Regions from separate parts of the Agrobacterium sp. 6Ca8 genome, predicted to be linked through region 1. Evidence: predicted binding sites of a transcription regulator. Region 1 holds the regulator's gene; each other region holds the start of a gene.

Region 1 (3,832 bases):
CTTTACGACGTGAACCTCAATGTCCGCGAAAACACGGTGACTGCACTTATCGGCCCGTCCGGTTGCGGTAAATCCACTTTCCTGCGCACCTTGAACCGCATGAACGACACGATCGACGGTTGCCGGGTCACCGGCAAGATCACGCTCGATACCGACGATATCTACGATCAGCAGATCGACGTCGTGGAACTGCGTGCCCGCGTCGGCATGGTGTTCCAGAAGCCGAACCCGTTTCCGAAGACGATTTATGAGAACATCGCCTACGGCCCGCGTATCCACGGTCTCGCCCGCAACAAGGCGGATATGGACCAGATCGTCGAGCATAGCCTGCAGAAAGCGGGTCTCTGGAACGAGGTGAAGGATCGTTTGCTGGAATCCGGCACGGGCCTCTCCGGTGGCCAGCAGCAGCGTCTGTGCATCGCACGCGCGGTTGCCGTCAGCCCGGAAGTGATCCTGATGGACGAGCCGTGCTCGGCGCTGGATCCGATCGCGACTGCGAAGGTCGAGGAACTGATCCACGAACTGCGCACCAACTACACCATCGTCATCGTCACGCACTCCATGCAGCAGGCGGCGCGCGTTTCCCAGCGTACGGCCATGTTCCATCTTGGTCATCTTGTCGAAGAAAACGAAACCGACAAGATGTTCACCAATCCGGACGACCAGCGCACGCAGGACTACATCATGGGCCGCTTCGGCTGATCCCCGGCCGGTGCTTTATCGTAACCGTACAAGACTGGTGCCTCTGCCGTGCCCCGCTGTTGGGCACGCGCATGCAGGCCAAGCCGGAGGAATAGACCATGACACAGACAACGACCCATTCGCATATCCTGTCTGCCTATGACGACGAACTGAAGTTTCTGACGCGCCGCATCGCCGAAATGGGCGGTCTTGCCGAGCAGATGTGCGGTGACGCCGTGCGCGCACTCGTCAATTCCGATGCTGCGCTTGCGCAGAAAGTCATTTCGGACGATACCATTCTCGACCACGCTGAGCGCGAAATCGGCGACAAGGCGATCGTAACCATCGCCAAGCGTCAGCCGATGGCGGCAGACCTTCGCGAGATCATCGGCACCCTGCGTATCGCCGCCGATCTCGAACGCGTCGGCGATCTTGGCAAGAACACGGCCAAGCGCGTTATCGCTGTCGCCGGCACCGGCGTTCCGCGCAAGCTCGCCCGCGGCATCGAGCATCTGTCCGACCTGGCGCTGGTGCAGCTCAAGGAAGTCCTCGACGTCTATTCCACGCGTTCCGCCGAAAAGGCCAATGCGATCCGTGAACGCGACGAGGAAATCGATGCCATGTACACGTCGCTCTTCCGGGAGCTTCTGACCTACATGATGGAAGACCCGCGCAACATCACCACCTGCACGCATCTTCTGTTCTGCGCCAAGAACATCGAGCGTATCGGCGATCATGCGACGAATATCGCAGAGACGATCTATTACATGACCACCGGCAGCCAGCCGGAGGGCGAGCGTCCGAAGGACGACAGTTCCAACACGCTTGGTTCGGTGACCGAGTAACAGACAAGCAGAAGCTTGCGGAGTTCAGCATATGGTGCCCAAGATTGCAGTTGTGGAAGACGAGGAAGCGTTGAGCGTCCTGCTTCGTTACAATCTCGAGGCTGAGGGATACGACGTCGACACGATACCCCGTGGCGATGAGGCGGAAATCAGGCTGCAGGAGCGCATTCCGGATCTTCTTATCCTGGACTGGATGTTGCCCGGTGTCTCCGGTATCGAACTGTGCCGGCGCTTGAGAATGCGGCCGGAAACGGAACGCCTGCCCATCATCATGCTGACGGCGCGTGGCGAAGAGAGCGAACGGGTTCGCGGTCTCGCTACCGGCGCTGACGATTATGTCGTCAAGCCGTTCTCGACGCCGGAACTCATGGCCCGGGTCAAGGCCATGTTGCGCCGGGCCCGTCCGGAAGTTCTGTCGTCGGTGCTCAAATGCGGCGATATCGAACTGGACCGCGAGACCCATCGCGTTCACCGCAAAAGCCGCGAAGTGCGCCTCGGCCCGACGGAATTCCGCTTGCTGGAATTCCTGATGACGTCGCCGGGTCGGGTGTTTTCCCGCTCGCAATTGCTGGATGGCGTCTGGGGTCATGATATCTATGTCGACGAGCGCACTGTCGATGTGCATGTCGGACGTCTGCGCAAGGCCCTGAATTTCTCGCACATGCAGGATGTCATCCGCACGGTGCGTGGTGCGGGATATTCGATGGAAGCCTGAGCGAAGCGAAACCAGATAGTTTCGCTGGCGAAGTAATGCACCAAAAAATCAGGAAGCCCGAAATCTGAAACGGTTTCGGGCTTTTTCAATATGAATATCCGCCAAACTCGATGCCATTGTCCGTTTTGACCGTAGGAGATCGGCGGCGCGTTGAAATCCGGATTGAAGGGTCACGCCCAATGGTAAGGGGAAAGTGTGAGGCCTGCCATCAAGCCGCCCAGAAAGCGGCTTTATTTTTGTCAAAAAAAACGGGCCCGAAGGCCCGTAATTTTTGAGTGCTGAATGCGTGCCGCAACACTCAAGCCTTGCGGCGTTCGCTCACCGGCTGGTAGGCGAGTTTCGCATGGAACTTGCAATAGGGCGAAGATTCCAGCGCTTCACAACCGCAGAAATGGAAGTCGTCCTTCAGCGGATCGCCAACCGGCCATTTGCAGGTGCGCTCGGTCAGTTCCGTCAGCGTCAGGCGACGGGAAATCGGCGTGACAACGTTCTTGGAAGGAACGTAATCGAGAACCTGCGCGGTCTCGATATCGATCTCCTCGTGCAGCGCCGTTGCCGCGTTCGAACGGGTGAGGATGCGCGCCGGAGCCGCGTTGACGCGACCTGCGAAAGTCGTCGCACGCGGTGCAGGGGCAGCGGTACGCTTCGGCGCGGAGCGTGCCGAAGTCACTGGACCGCCAGCCTTGACGCGTCCCGGCAGATTGAGACGATGGACCTTGCCGATCACGGCATTACGGCTGACGCCGCCCAGCTGCGCTGCAATCTGGCTGGCGCTAAGGCCCTCGGACCACAATTTCTTGAGCTTTTCGACTCGTTCGTCTGTCCAGTTCATGCCGCTTCTCCGCTTGTCGCGTGTATTTTCGGCAGAATCCCTCTCCGTCTCGCGCGCATGCCGCAAGCGTGGTTTCCGCCTGATTTTCGGTGACTAGTTCCGCCGCAATGCAGTCTAGTAATTAGCGATTAACCTAGTGCCAGCCCGACTCCGTGGCAAGAGTCGCGGGAATCATCTGGAATCGATTTTCCGGTTTTCCCCAACTTGCTGGCGTATTGAGTCTGAAAGGCAACACCTTGGGGCTGGCCCGCCGCCGCATACTAGTGCTTGAGAAGCCCGGGAAACGCTGACTTTTGTTGACATCGGCAAACGAAGTGACAATAGTGCCCCTGCCGCCGCAAGGCGGCATTTTGATTTTCAGGCGAGGGATAACCCCGCAAGCCTATTGACAACAGTTTGACAGCGCATCTGCGCAAGGAGTGATACAGCCATGGCCGAAGCCGGCGCGCCATTGTTTGATACGTTTTCAAGAGCCCCCCTGCGCTTCGAGCGCGGCGAGGGTGTATGGCTGTTCACGGAAAGCGGCGAGCGATATCTGGATTTTGCGGCCGGTGTCGCTGTCAACTCGCTGGGCCACGCCCATCCTCACCTCGTTGATGCGATCAAGACGCAGGCCGAGAAGGTCTGGCACGTCTCGAACCTTTATGAAGTACCGGGACAGGAAAAACTCGCCAGGCGCCTGACGGAAGCGACTTTCGCGGACAAGGTATTCTTCACAAATTCAGGCGCGGAAGCCCTGGAATGCGCCATCAAGACCGC
Region 2 (3,832 bases), 1.2 Mb from region 1:
CGACGATCTGCGCCTCATCCAGGGCATGGTCGATCTTGCCGTCGAAAGCGCGCTGAACAAGGTCTCGGGCGTCACCGGCCACGACGAAGATCAAAAGGGTAAATTGCGGACCATCGAGTTTCCGCGTATCAAGGGCGGAAAGCATTTCGACCTGTCTGCAAAATGGTTTACCGAAGTGATGGAACACGTCGGTCAACCGTTCACAGCGGCCTAATTTTACGATAGGCTGGATAAAGCGGCGACAGGGAGGGCAAGGAGGAAGAGAATGTCTGGACAGGCGTGGCTGGTTTTTTGTGCAGCATGTGCCGTTGTGTTCGCACTTCCCTCTCCCCTTGTATTCTCTGTCGCCTCCTATGCTGCTATCCGCGGCAGAAAAACGGTGTTTGCCTCCGTCACTGGCGGCGCGCTTGGCATCGTCACAGCCATGACGATATCCGCGATTCCAGCGGCTTGCCTTGCCTATCTGCCGCATGCCTTTGTGGAAATCGTTCAGTGGACGGGTATCGGCTGGCTGATTCTTTTCCTGTTTTGGACCTTTGCCACCCCCGCCGCCCAGGCAGCCAATGCAGACAATGACAATCTGCCCGGCAAATCATCCAGCGGCATTTTCCGTGATTGCTACGCCATTGCAGCGTTGCGTCCGCGCTATTTCATGTTCTTCCTGGCACTGTTGCCGCAATTCGTTTCCACCTCCGGCAATGCGGTCGAAACGCTGGCCGTAGCGCAGGCCGCAATCCTGTTGCTGGCACTTGGCATTCTGGCAGCGCAGGCACTCTTTGCCGGCTCCACGCTGGCACTGGTGCGCCGCATGTCCGGCAACAAAAAAATCCGGCCGAAATACCGCACTCACTTCATTTCTGGCCGTGCCGTCAGCGCCGGATACCGCCGCATCGCCGCCTGAAAAACCGCGACGCCACGTCCCGGCTTGCCGCTATCCTTACAATAGGTTAATGAAGGCTCGATGGGACACTGCCTGCTTCGCTCGACGCGGGGGTATCGACAGACAGGCATAACGAAGGCGGCAACATGCGAAATTCGGCAAAATTCCGCGGAAGAAGCGCACTTCTTCTGTCTTCCACGGTGGGCCTTGCACTGGCTTTGGCCGGATGCACCAGCGTCGAATATGCCGCAAAGGAAGGGCCGAACGGCCCGAAAATAGCTGCAGTCAACCAAACCGCACCGGCACAAGCCTCCGCACAGTCGGAAACGGCTGGTACCCCGGCTGATACCGCCGCACCGGCAGCACATGCCACTGAAGTGGCAGCCTCTTCCCAGCCCGAATCGCTTCCAACCGTCGCCGCCGTCAAGGGTGGCCGCGTGGCGCTGCCGCCGGCAGCCGAAATTGCAGCGGCAGTGGCAAGCCCAACCCAGATGCAGCCGCAGCAACAACAGACAGAGGTCGCGCAGGCAACGGTAACGACAGCCGCGCCGACGACGGCTGCGGCTCTTGCACCGCACGCCGCAACGCCGGCAGCCGCAGCGATCGAAACCGCAAGTGCCGCCGCGAAACCGGCGGCCCACAACTCTGCCGCCGACCTGCCGCGGGTGGTTGCCGTCAAGGGCAGCTTCCCGCCCGCACCGCCGCCGCCCGGAACGCCGTCGATCGGTACCGAACTGACCGCGGAACGGAAAGTCATTCCCCTGCCGAAGCCGGACAGCACGGTTCTGGCCTATGCGGCCGGTCCGACCAACGCCGCCCTTGCCGCTATCCGGCAGAACGAAACGATGACGGCGCCGTACAAATCCGCGCCGGCCGGACGTGAAAAGCTGAGCGGGCTTATTTCGAAATACGCTGTCATGTATAATGTGCCGGAAGATCTGGTGCATCGCGTGGTGCAGCGTGAAAGCAGATACAATCCCGGCGCCTATAATGGCGGCCACTTCGGCCTGATGCAGATCAAGCACGCCACGGCCCGCTCCATGGGCTTTGATGGCCCCGCCTCTGGCCTGTTCGATGCCGAAACCAACCTCAAATATGCCGTCAAATATCTGAGCGGCGCCTGGCTTGTTGCCGACAACAACCGGGACAATGCTGTCAGGCTTTATGCACGCGGTTATTATTACGACGCCAAGCGCAAGGGCATGCTGCACGTTCTGCGCAAGTAAGCCTTTGAGCAGCGCCGGGACTGCAATGCAGCAAAGCAGCTTTTCTTAAAAACGTCGAGCACGTCACTTTCGTCTCCTCGGGCTTGTCCCTGGAATCTGCAAGCTTTTGATTTTACGATATGTGGCTGGATCCTCGGTACAAGCCCGAGGATGACGTCGCATCCAAATCAAAGCTTGAGACCCGAGTGGTTTCACACCGCCTTTTCGATTCGTTACGTCGGCCCACAACCCCTGTCATCAAACTGTAGCGTCGTGACTGTAGACGCCTCTCAATCTATTGAGAGGTGAACATATGACGAGTGCGGCACCCAAGACCGGCTTCAGCAAGAATACGAAACTGAAGTCCGCATTGCTCCAGCACAAGGCGCTCTCGAAAAGCGGTTTTTCCGAACGGTTCTTCGGGGTTCTCTTTTCCGGTCTGGTTTATCCGCAAATCTGGGAAGACCCGGAAATCGATATGGAAGCGATGGAGCTTGCTGAAGGCCACCGCATCGTCACCATCGGCTCGGGTGGCTGCAACATGCTGGCCTACCTCTCCCGCAACCCTGCCAGCATCGATGTGGTGGATCTTAACCCGCATCACATCGCCCTCAACAAACTGAAGCTTGCCGCCTTCCGCCATCTCCCGGCCCATCAGGATGTGGTTCGCCAGTTCGGCCGCGCCAATACGCGCAGCAATAGTCACGGCTACGACCGCTTCATCGCCGACCATCTCGACGACACGACCAAGGCCTACTGGTCGAAGCGCACCCTGTCCGGCCGTCGCCGCATCTCGGTATTCGACAGGAACATATACCGCACCGGTCTGCTCGGCCGTTTCATCGGCGCCGGCCACCTTATGGCGCGCCTGCACGGCGTCAAGCTGACCGAAATGGCCAATAGCCGCACGCTGGATGAACAGCGTCGATTCTTCGACAGCAAGGTCGCACCGCTGTTCGACAAGCCGGTGGTGCGCTGGCTGACAAAGCGAAAAAGTTCGCTGTTCGGCCTTGGCATTCCGCCCCGCCAATATGACGAGCTGGCAAGCCTTTCCAACGACGGCACAGTCGCCTCCGTCCTCAAGGAGCGGCTTGAAAAGCTTGCCTGCAACTTTCCGCTCAGCGACAATTATTTCGCCTGGCAGGCCTTCGCGCGCCGTTATCCCGAGCCGCATGAGGGTGCCCTGCCCGCTTATCTCAAGCGGGAATATTACGAGACGATCCGCAACAACACCGCCCGCGTTGCCGTGCACCACGCCACCTATACCGAGCTGCTTTCCAAAAAGCCGGCAAACGGCGTCGATCGCTACATTCTGCTCGATGCGCAGGACTGGATGACGGATGTGCAGCTCAACGAATTGTGGTCGCAGATCAGCCGCACCGCCGCTCCCGGCGCCCGCGTCATCTTCCGCACCGCTGCCGAAAAGAGCGTGATCGAAGGCCGTCTCTCGGCCGATATCCGCAACCAGTGGATCTATCTCGAGGAACGCTCCAATGAGCTCAACGCCATGGACCGTTCGGCCATCTATGGCGGCTTCCATATCTATCAGAGGGCTCTGGCATGAAAACCATCGGCGAGAATGTCGGCCTTGCGGATGAGGCGCATGCGAGCCTGATGGACCGCATGTATCGCCACCAGCGGCATATCTACGATATTACCCGCAAATATTACCTTCTGGGCCGCGACAGGACCATTTCCGGCCTCGACGTGCCCAAGGGTGGCACGCTGCTTGAAGTCGGCTGCGGTA
Region 3 (3,832 bases), 1.4 Mb from region 1:
TGGAAGCGGTATGCTGTTCGATTTCGGCAAGGAGCGGGATGTGGCCATGTGGATGAGGAATACTCTCATTCCGCTCGACATGCTGTTCATCGCCCGGGACGGGCGCATAACCCATATCCACGAGAACGCCGTGCCACACTCGGAAGCGATCATCAGCTCCCGTGGGTCGGTCAAATTCGTGCTTGAACTGAATGGCGGCACTGCCAAACGCTACGGCATCAAACCGGGCGATGTGGTTCGCAGTGCACAAATCGGCAACCGGAAATGACATTGCCGCGTTACTGCGTCTGAAAAGGCCGGACGACGTTTCGCCCGGCCGGCAAGATCTCAGTAGACCGGCTCGATATGGCTCAAAATCCGGCAATTGGAAATAGATGCGGCAAGATTGATGGCAATGTCGATTGCCTCGACCGAATCCGCCGTCCCTTCAAGATAGATAACGTCATTTTCGACGGTTGCGGAAATCCGCGACTTCTCGAGACCGTTTTCGAAAGCCAGTGCAGAGGTGATGGCCTCGCATACACCCGCCATGCGGTCTCCAAAGAAGCTTTCCTGAATGCCTGACAAATTGAACATGTGCGTTCTCCTTCTTGGCTATTACAACGCCCGAATCACGGTTTTGTTCATCTCCGGTTCATCAATTCGTTCATCTTCCATTCATCTTGGCAAATTGGAACCCCCTGCCCGATCACATTTTAGGTGATCGGGAACCATTTCGTGAGGTGAGCATTTCGCGCATGGGAGTGAAATCTGCCGTCAAGGCGCATGAAACAGGGAGGAGAATGACATGCTGATTAACAAAACGGAGCCGTGTCACCACGCCTCGTGGATGAAGCCGGTGGCTATCCACCTGCCGCTATCCGCAGCGGTGGAAATCTACAGCCCTCTGGTGGCGCTGGACATGCTGATGTACCGCTGGCCGGACGAACACGGACCGGAATATGAGGACGCACGCAGGAACTGTCTCGATGCTATCGCCGGAAAATGCGACATCGAAAAAGCGCGGGAATCGTTTCTGGTCGCAAGCAGCCACGCGCATATTCTGAACATCCACTAGGTCGTCACGCGGAAGGCTTTGTGAATATTATCGAATAAATATCAATCACTTACGTGATAACAATCGGATGAGCGGGAAGTTGATCTGCGTTCATCAACATGCCTCCAGAGGTCAAAACAACGGGCAATCCACCTTCGTGGATCGCCCGTTTGATTGAAGCCTGAGCGTCGTCCTATTCAAATGGCCGGGCGAACAGGGATCGGGAGGTTGCTGTGAGATACACCGTCTTAATTATCCCCATGCACCGGCAGTCAATACTCGGATAGATTTCTGTCTTACAATCGGTGTTTCGACGCGACTATTCCTGATAGCGCGACACGCCCGCTTCGTCGTTATCGCATTCAACCAGGCAAACAACCGTCTCCCCTAGCGAACAGGTAGCCTGCAAAAACCGTTCACGCTTTCTCGGTAACAAACGCGGCATCGACCCGTGCGCCAGAGGCGCATGAACGACCGAAGTCGGATCCTGCCTGCGGAACATGACATGTAACTGTCATGCAAACGTTATAATCCGCAATGACGAATTCCATGGAATCGGTTGGCGGGTAAACCGCTGAAAGCTTGGGAGTGGAACTGGCCAGCATGGAAACTGTTTTTGCCCTTTGCGCAATTCTGCTCCTCGCCTTCAATCTTCTCGGCGTCGTTCTGGCAGGCTGGCGGCTGAAAAGACGCGATACGGACAACGCACTTGTCCGGCAGAAACCGCCGGTATCGCTGGTGGTGCCGCTGCGCGGCATCGAAACTTTCACGCCGCTGACGCTGTCGCGCGCCTTCCAGCTCAACTGGCCGGACTATGAGCTGCTGTTCTGTGTCGCCGACGAGTTCGATCCCGTGATCGAGGAAGTGCGCAAGGCAAGCGCGGCCTTCCCCGCAGTTTCAGCGCAATTGCTCATCGGCGATGATCGCATCAGCGCCAATCCCAAACTGAACAATTGCGTCAAGGGCTGGCGTGCTGCCCAACACGAATGGGTCATTCTGGCCGATTCCAATGTCTTGATGCCGCAATCCTATATCGAAACCATGATGTCGGCCTGGCGGCCGGATAGCGGACTGGTCTGCTCGCCACCGCTCGGCTCCCGGCCGGATGGCTTTTGGGCGCATGTGGAATGCGCCTTCCTCAACGGCTCGCAAGGCCGCTGGCAATATGCGGCGGAAGCCATCGGCATGGGCTTCGCGCAGGGCAAATCGATGTTGTGGAACAAGCCATTCCTGGAAGAGCGCGGCGGCATCCGCGCGCTCGCCGCCGAAATCGCCGAAGATGCCGCTTCCACGAAGCTGGTCAGAAATGCCGGTCGCAAGGTACATCTGGTGTCGGCCCCGTTCGAGCAGCCTCTCGGACAGCGCCATGCCGGTGAGATCTGGTCGCGGCAGACCCGCTGGGCGCGGCTGCGGCGCGTCACCTTCCCGCAATATTTCGCCCCGGAAATCCTCACCGGCGCGCTTCCCCCGCTCCTCTTCGCGCTCGCTGCCGCCGTTGCCGCGGATGCGAACCTTGCCGTCACCGCGATTGCCGTACTCGCCATCATGTATGGCCCGGAACTGGCGCTCGCAGCTCTCAACCGGTGGCCGGTATCACTCTATACCCTTCCGGCAATGGTCGCGCGGGATGTCATCATGCCATTCGTCTGGGTACGCAGCTGGATCGGCAGCGCGGTTGCATGGCGCGGCAATGTCATGACGATCGGCACGGCCGAAAGCACATTGGCCGGACCTTCAGCGGACTGAACGGAAGCTATTATTTGAAGGGGTTACACCGACAAGCGAATGTTTCGCTTTAAATGGTCGGAGTGGAGAGATTCGAAATCACCATCTCTCCACTTTTCCGATGCGTAACAACTTGATTTAAAAGAATAATATTTGTATTAGATATTTCTAATTTGTGACATTGTGGCGGATGTAAATTTGTGACGATCTCGACGTTGATCCTGATCTGTATTCCCTCAGAGGCGTGCAACTTTCTTAAAAGAACGGGTGGTCGCGCAATTGAAAATGTTCTCCCCAATCGACAGATAAATCCTCCCTGCCGTCAATGGTCGGCATCTTTTTAAAGACATGGTTTTCACCCTTTCTGAAGTCAGGAAAACCTTTCCTGATTTCAATAAAGTCACAGCCGGAAAAATCGCAGTTATCAAACCTAAGGTTCTCACTGGGTGAAGGCCCATACTTTGATCCGTATGTCTTAATAGTGCAGTAACTAAATTCACAATTCCTGAATCTATAATCTATGTTTAAATCCATTCCGCTCAATTTTGTGTCTTGATATCTAAACTCAGCCCTATCGTGGAACTCACCAAAAAAACCACCATCAGCGCTGCCGCCGATATAACTGACACGCCGCATCCCTGCGAGTGACTCCCAGTTTGTTGAAGGGTCGTTTGTTTTGAACCGGATTGATCGCTTGGCGATCCTACCTAAAGCAGCGGCGTTCGCTAGAGCGGAGAAGGCCTCTTCACGAAACTGATTATCGTGGGAATCAGCCATTTGAGCCTGCACGAAGTCCGCTATGAGGTTCATTGCCTGTATTGCCAAGCGCTCGTCATCGCCCACTGCGAGTATCTCCAATGTGGCGATGCCCGCCGAGATGTGAGCGGGATTATCCAGTTGACCCAAAAGCTTTGCGCCCTCTTGCAGGAGCTTTGCCCTGCCTTCTCGCTCAGCTTGATCCGCTTGACGGGTATTGATTGATCCGCGCCAACTGGCTGTGCAAAACGTCACTAAGGCGAACAAAGCAACACCAAAGGGTGCCACTGCCTGCGCCTTCTTGAGGTCAGTTTC
Region 4 (3,832 bases), 1.2 Mb from region 1:
ACACGGTGCTTCTCGTGGTGCTGATGGTTCGTTACGGCCCTGTCGAGATAAACCCGCATGGCAAAGGAATTCAAACGATTTCCGCTGCCATGCCGTTTAGACATCCAGCCCCATCAGACGGAGGGTGTAGCGTCATTTACCCAGTTGAAGCCGGGGAAGAAGCGCTCTCGGCCATATTGCTCGCCGAACATCATGTCGAATTGCAGCAGGCGATAATTGCGCACCACGTCCGGAATGGAATTGGGTGAAATCGACCAGTCGGGCAGGGCCTTGCCATCCGTTGCCACGAGCATATGCCGGTCGACGACGGAAAACGCATCCTGCACTTCACCCAAAGTCCCCGTATAGAAGGGGTCTGAGAAACCGGCTGTTTTCAGTACGTGATAGGGCAACAGCGCCGGGCTGATGGTGCCGATATTCTTGCGCACGCCCGTCTTCGAGGACCAGACGACGAGCGGCGTCTCGTGTTCCTTTTTCATGACTTCCAGCGGCGCGCGGCGGCTGGCCACCATGCCCGGCATGTAGCCGCTTTCCACGAATGTCTGGCCAAGCGGCGGCAGGTGATCGCCGAAGAGCACGATGATGGTTTCGCGCTCGCGCTTTTTTGCCCAGCGCATCAGCTTCAGAAGGGCGTCGTCGGCCTCCGCCACGCCCTGCGCATAGGTACCAAGCGCCTGCGATGCGGAAGCGGAAAGATCGCCCTCTACGCCGATGGTGTCGCTGGCATAACGGCCCGCCTCGTAAGGTCCGTGTCCCTGCAGGGTGACGGCGAAGAGGAAGAGCGGGTTGCGCGCATCGTCCGCGGCCACCATGATCTGGTCCATCAGCGCGTCGTCGGAGGCGAAGTTGCCGCGCTTTTCCATGGGCGGCAATGTCTCTTCCGAGCGGAACTCCTCGAAGCCGAAATTCCTGTAAACTTCCTTGCGGTTCCAGAACCATTCCTGAAACGGATGCATGGCGATTGCCGAATACCCTTCGCCACGGAAGAAGCTGGCAAGCGAGGGCACCGGGCGGCGGATATATTGCTGGTAGGGAATGCTGCCATAGGGCAGGAAGGCGTTGGAAAAGCCGGTCAGCGCCTCGAATTCCACATTCGCCGTCATGCCGCCGAATTCCGGCGAGAACACGTTGCCGGATTGCTTGGCGCGGATGTTGGGCATCGGATCGGCAGAGAGCTTCACGTTTTCAAGCCGTGTCGGATCCCACAGCGATTCGCTCATCAACATGATGACATCAGGGTAATCGCCCGTGTTGGCGGCAAAGGCGGCGGGTTCCGAGGTCAGGTCTGCGATGCTGTTTTGGCCGTAACCCTGCGGCGCCGAGACGTTGGCCATGGGAATATTGAAGGCAAAGGCCATCAGGAAACCGTTATGGCGGTAATTCTCCTGTTGATCCCACATCATGGGGATGATGTTGAGACGATCGCGCACCCACGAATAATGCGAATAGTCCATGAGCGAGGCGAGGCCGGCCAGAAGCGGCAGCGCCAGCACAAGACCTGCGGCGCGTTCGCGCCAGCTCAAGCCCGGCGAATAACGCCGCGCCAGCAGCCACAGGGTGGAAAGGGCCGCAACCGTGGCGCAAAGGCCAAGGCCGACCAGCACGGCCGTCAGCGGCTGGGCTTTCAGCATGGTGGGCAGAAGCTCGAGGATCTGCCGGCCGAACAGCAGGTCGGAGGGATAAAGCGGATCGGAGAGATAGGTCTGTTTCTGCGCGGAAATCAGCCCTGTCAGCGCGCAAAGCGGCGCAACGGCGATGAGCGACAGGTAACGGCTGCCGAGGATGGAATCCAGCGCTACGAGCAGCAGCAGCACGGCGGCGATGGTGGTCATGCCGGGGCGGGCGGATGAGGTGAGGAAGGTGCCGACATCAACTAGCGAACCGCGGGCGATCCATTCCAGCGCGACGACAAGCACGACCGACGAAAATGTCAGATTGGCAAGCGTGTAGGCCTTACCCGAAAGCTTGGAAAGGCTCCGCGTCCATGCAGGCGAAAAGACAAAATCAGCCTTTTCGGAAGCCGTTGTTTTTGGCGCCGAATTTCTCAAACTCATACTCCGGTATTACGAGGCAACACCGCGCAATTCGGGGAGGTGAATCGGGGCGTCGCAAAACTGTCATGTAACTGTCACATAAGCGCGATGAACGCGACATGAACTTTGCGGAGTGTGGCCGGTGCGGTGATAACCTTAGCGTGAATGCCTGTTGCGGCTTCATCCTATCAAGGTGGTGCGGCATGCAATTGCCGCGTTGCGGAGCGGGCACGGGCGCGGTATTGAAAAGCCATGAGCGACAGACACGACATCAAAAACCATCTTCGAATTGCCGTCGGGCAGTTCAATCCGACTGTTGGCGACGTGGCGGGCAATCTCGCCAGGGCGCGCGAAGCACGGGCCGATGCGGCGACGCAGGGTGCCGATCTCCTGCTTCTGACCGAGCTGTTCATATCCGGCTATCCGCCGGAAGACCTGGTATTGAAGCCGGCTTTTCTGAAAGCGTGCCTGAAGGCCGTGGAAGAACTGGCGGCGGAAACCGCCGATGGCGGGCCGGGCGTCGTCATCGGTTTTCCGCGTCAGGGCGAAGCGGGCCGGCACAATTCGGTTGCGCTTCTGGATGGCGGCAAGATCATCGCGCTGCGTGACAAGATCGACCTGCCGAATTACGGCGAGTTCGATGAAAAACGCGTTTTCGCCGAAGGTTCGATCTCCGGTCCCTATAATTTCCGCGGTGTCAGGATCGGCATTCCGATCTGCGAGGAAATCTGGAACGATATGGGTGTGTGCGAAACGCTTGCCGAAAGCGGGGCGGAAATCCTGCTGGTGCCGAATGGTTCACCCTATTATCGCGGCAAGCTGGATGTGCGCCATCAGGTGGCGCTGAAGCAGGTAATCGAAAGCGGCTTGCCGCTGGTCTTCGCCAATCAGCTTGGCGGGCAGGACGAGCTGGTTTTCGACGGCGCGAGCTTCGGTTTTAATGCCGACAAGACCCTTGCCTTCCAGATGAGCCAGTTCGAGGCGACCCTTGCCGTCACCGATTGGAAACGCACCGCAGAAGGCTGGCGCTGCGAGAGCGGTCCTTTCTCGAAAATCCCTGAAGGCGAGGAGGCGGATTACCGCGCCTGCATGCTGGGCTTTCGCGATTACGTCAACAAGAACGGCTTCAAGAGCGTGGTTCTCGGCCTTTCCGGCGGTATCGATTCGGCGATCTGCGCTGCGCTTGCTGTTGATGCGCTGGGCGAAGAGCGGGTGCGCTGCATCATGCTGCCCTATCGTTACACCTCCGAGGATTCGCTGAAGGACGCAGCCGATTGCGCCAAGGCACTTGGCTGCCGTTACGATATCGTGCCCATTGCCGAACCGGTGGATGGGTTCCTGTCGTCGCTTTCGGAAATGTTCGAAGGCACGGAAGAAGGCATTACCGAAGAAAACCTGCAGAGCCGTACACGCGGCACCATTCTCATGGCTGTTTCCAACAAGTTCGGCTCGATGGTGGTGACAACAGGCAACAAGTCGGAAATGTCGGTGGGGTATGCGACGCTTTATGGCGACATGAATGGCGGTTTCAATCCCATCAAGGACCTCTACAAGATGCAGGTCTACGCCATCTCCAGTTGGCGCAATTCCCATGTGCCGCCGGGCGCGCTCGGGCCATCCGGCGAAGTGATCCCCGCCAATATCATCTCCAAGGCGCCATCCGCTGAATTGCGACCCAACCAGACAGACCAGGATTCGCTACCGCCCTATCCGGTGCTGGACGATATTCTGGAGTGCCTGGTGGAAAAGGAAATGTCGGTCGAGGAGATCCTCGCGCGTGGCCATGATATCGCGACGGT

What was found. The regulator PhoB, encoded in region 1, activates phosphate uptake and scavenging genes when phosphate is short. The targets are predictions, from matches to a motif close to TGTCATNNANCTGTCAT.
Region 2: a site for PhoB is predicted at 2,339-2,355, ahead of ACZ5A6_RS08995 (BtaA family protein). Genes of this name have one in related genera too.
Region 3: a site for PhoB is predicted at 1,538-1,554, ahead of ACZ5A6_RS07525 (ceramide glucosyltransferase). Genes of this name have one in related genera too.
Region 4: a site for PhoB is predicted at 2,116-2,132, ahead of ACZ5A6_RS06565 (LTA synthase family protein). Genes of this name have one in related genera too.

The regions. Positions count from the first base shown of each region.
Region 1 is NZ_AP026433.1:103,797-107,628, forward strand. Features, by position in the region: gene pstB (phosphate ABC transporter ATP-binding protein PstB) at 1-702, shown strand, start outside; gene phoU (phosphate signaling complex protein PhoU) at 801-1,526, shown strand; gene phoB (phosphate regulon transcriptional regulator PhoB) at 1,558-2,241, shown strand; gene ACZ5A6_RS00505 (GcrA family cell cycle regulator) at 2,540-3,073, opposite strand; gene ACZ5A6_RS00510 (aspartate aminotransferase family protein) at 3,504-3,832, shown strand, end outside.
Region 2 is NZ_AP026433.1:1,784,483-1,788,314, forward strand. Features, by position in the region: gene ACZ5A6_RS08980 (pyrophosphate--fructose-6-phosphate 1-phosphotransferase) at 1-214, shown strand, start outside; gene ACZ5A6_RS08985 (LysE family translocator) at 266-901, shown strand; gene ACZ5A6_RS08990 (transglycosylase SLT domain-containing protein) at 1,027-2,106, shown strand; gene ACZ5A6_RS08995 (BtaA family protein) at 2,399-3,649, shown strand; gene ACZ5A6_RS09000 (class I SAM-dependent methyltransferase) at 3,646-3,832, shown strand, end outside.
Region 3 is NZ_AP026433.1:1,501,005-1,504,836, forward strand. Features, by position in the region: gene ACZ5A6_RS07510 (DUF192 domain-containing protein) at 1-268, shown strand, start outside; gene ACZ5A6_RS07515 (BON domain-containing protein) at 328-576, opposite strand; gene ACZ5A6_RS07520 (DUF982 domain-containing protein) at 788-1,057, shown strand; gene ACZ5A6_RS07525 (ceramide glucosyltransferase) at 1,640-2,782, shown strand; gene ACZ5A6_RS07530 (hypothetical protein) at 3,017-3,832, opposite strand, start outside.
Region 4 is NZ_AP026433.1:1,320,560-1,324,391, reverse strand. Features, by position in the region: gene ACZ5A6_RS06570 (DUF1003 domain-containing protein) at 1-4, opposite strand, end outside; gene ACZ5A6_RS06565 (LTA synthase family protein) at 114-2,054, opposite strand; gene ACZ5A6_RS06560 (NAD+ synthase) at 2,286-3,832, shown strand, end outside.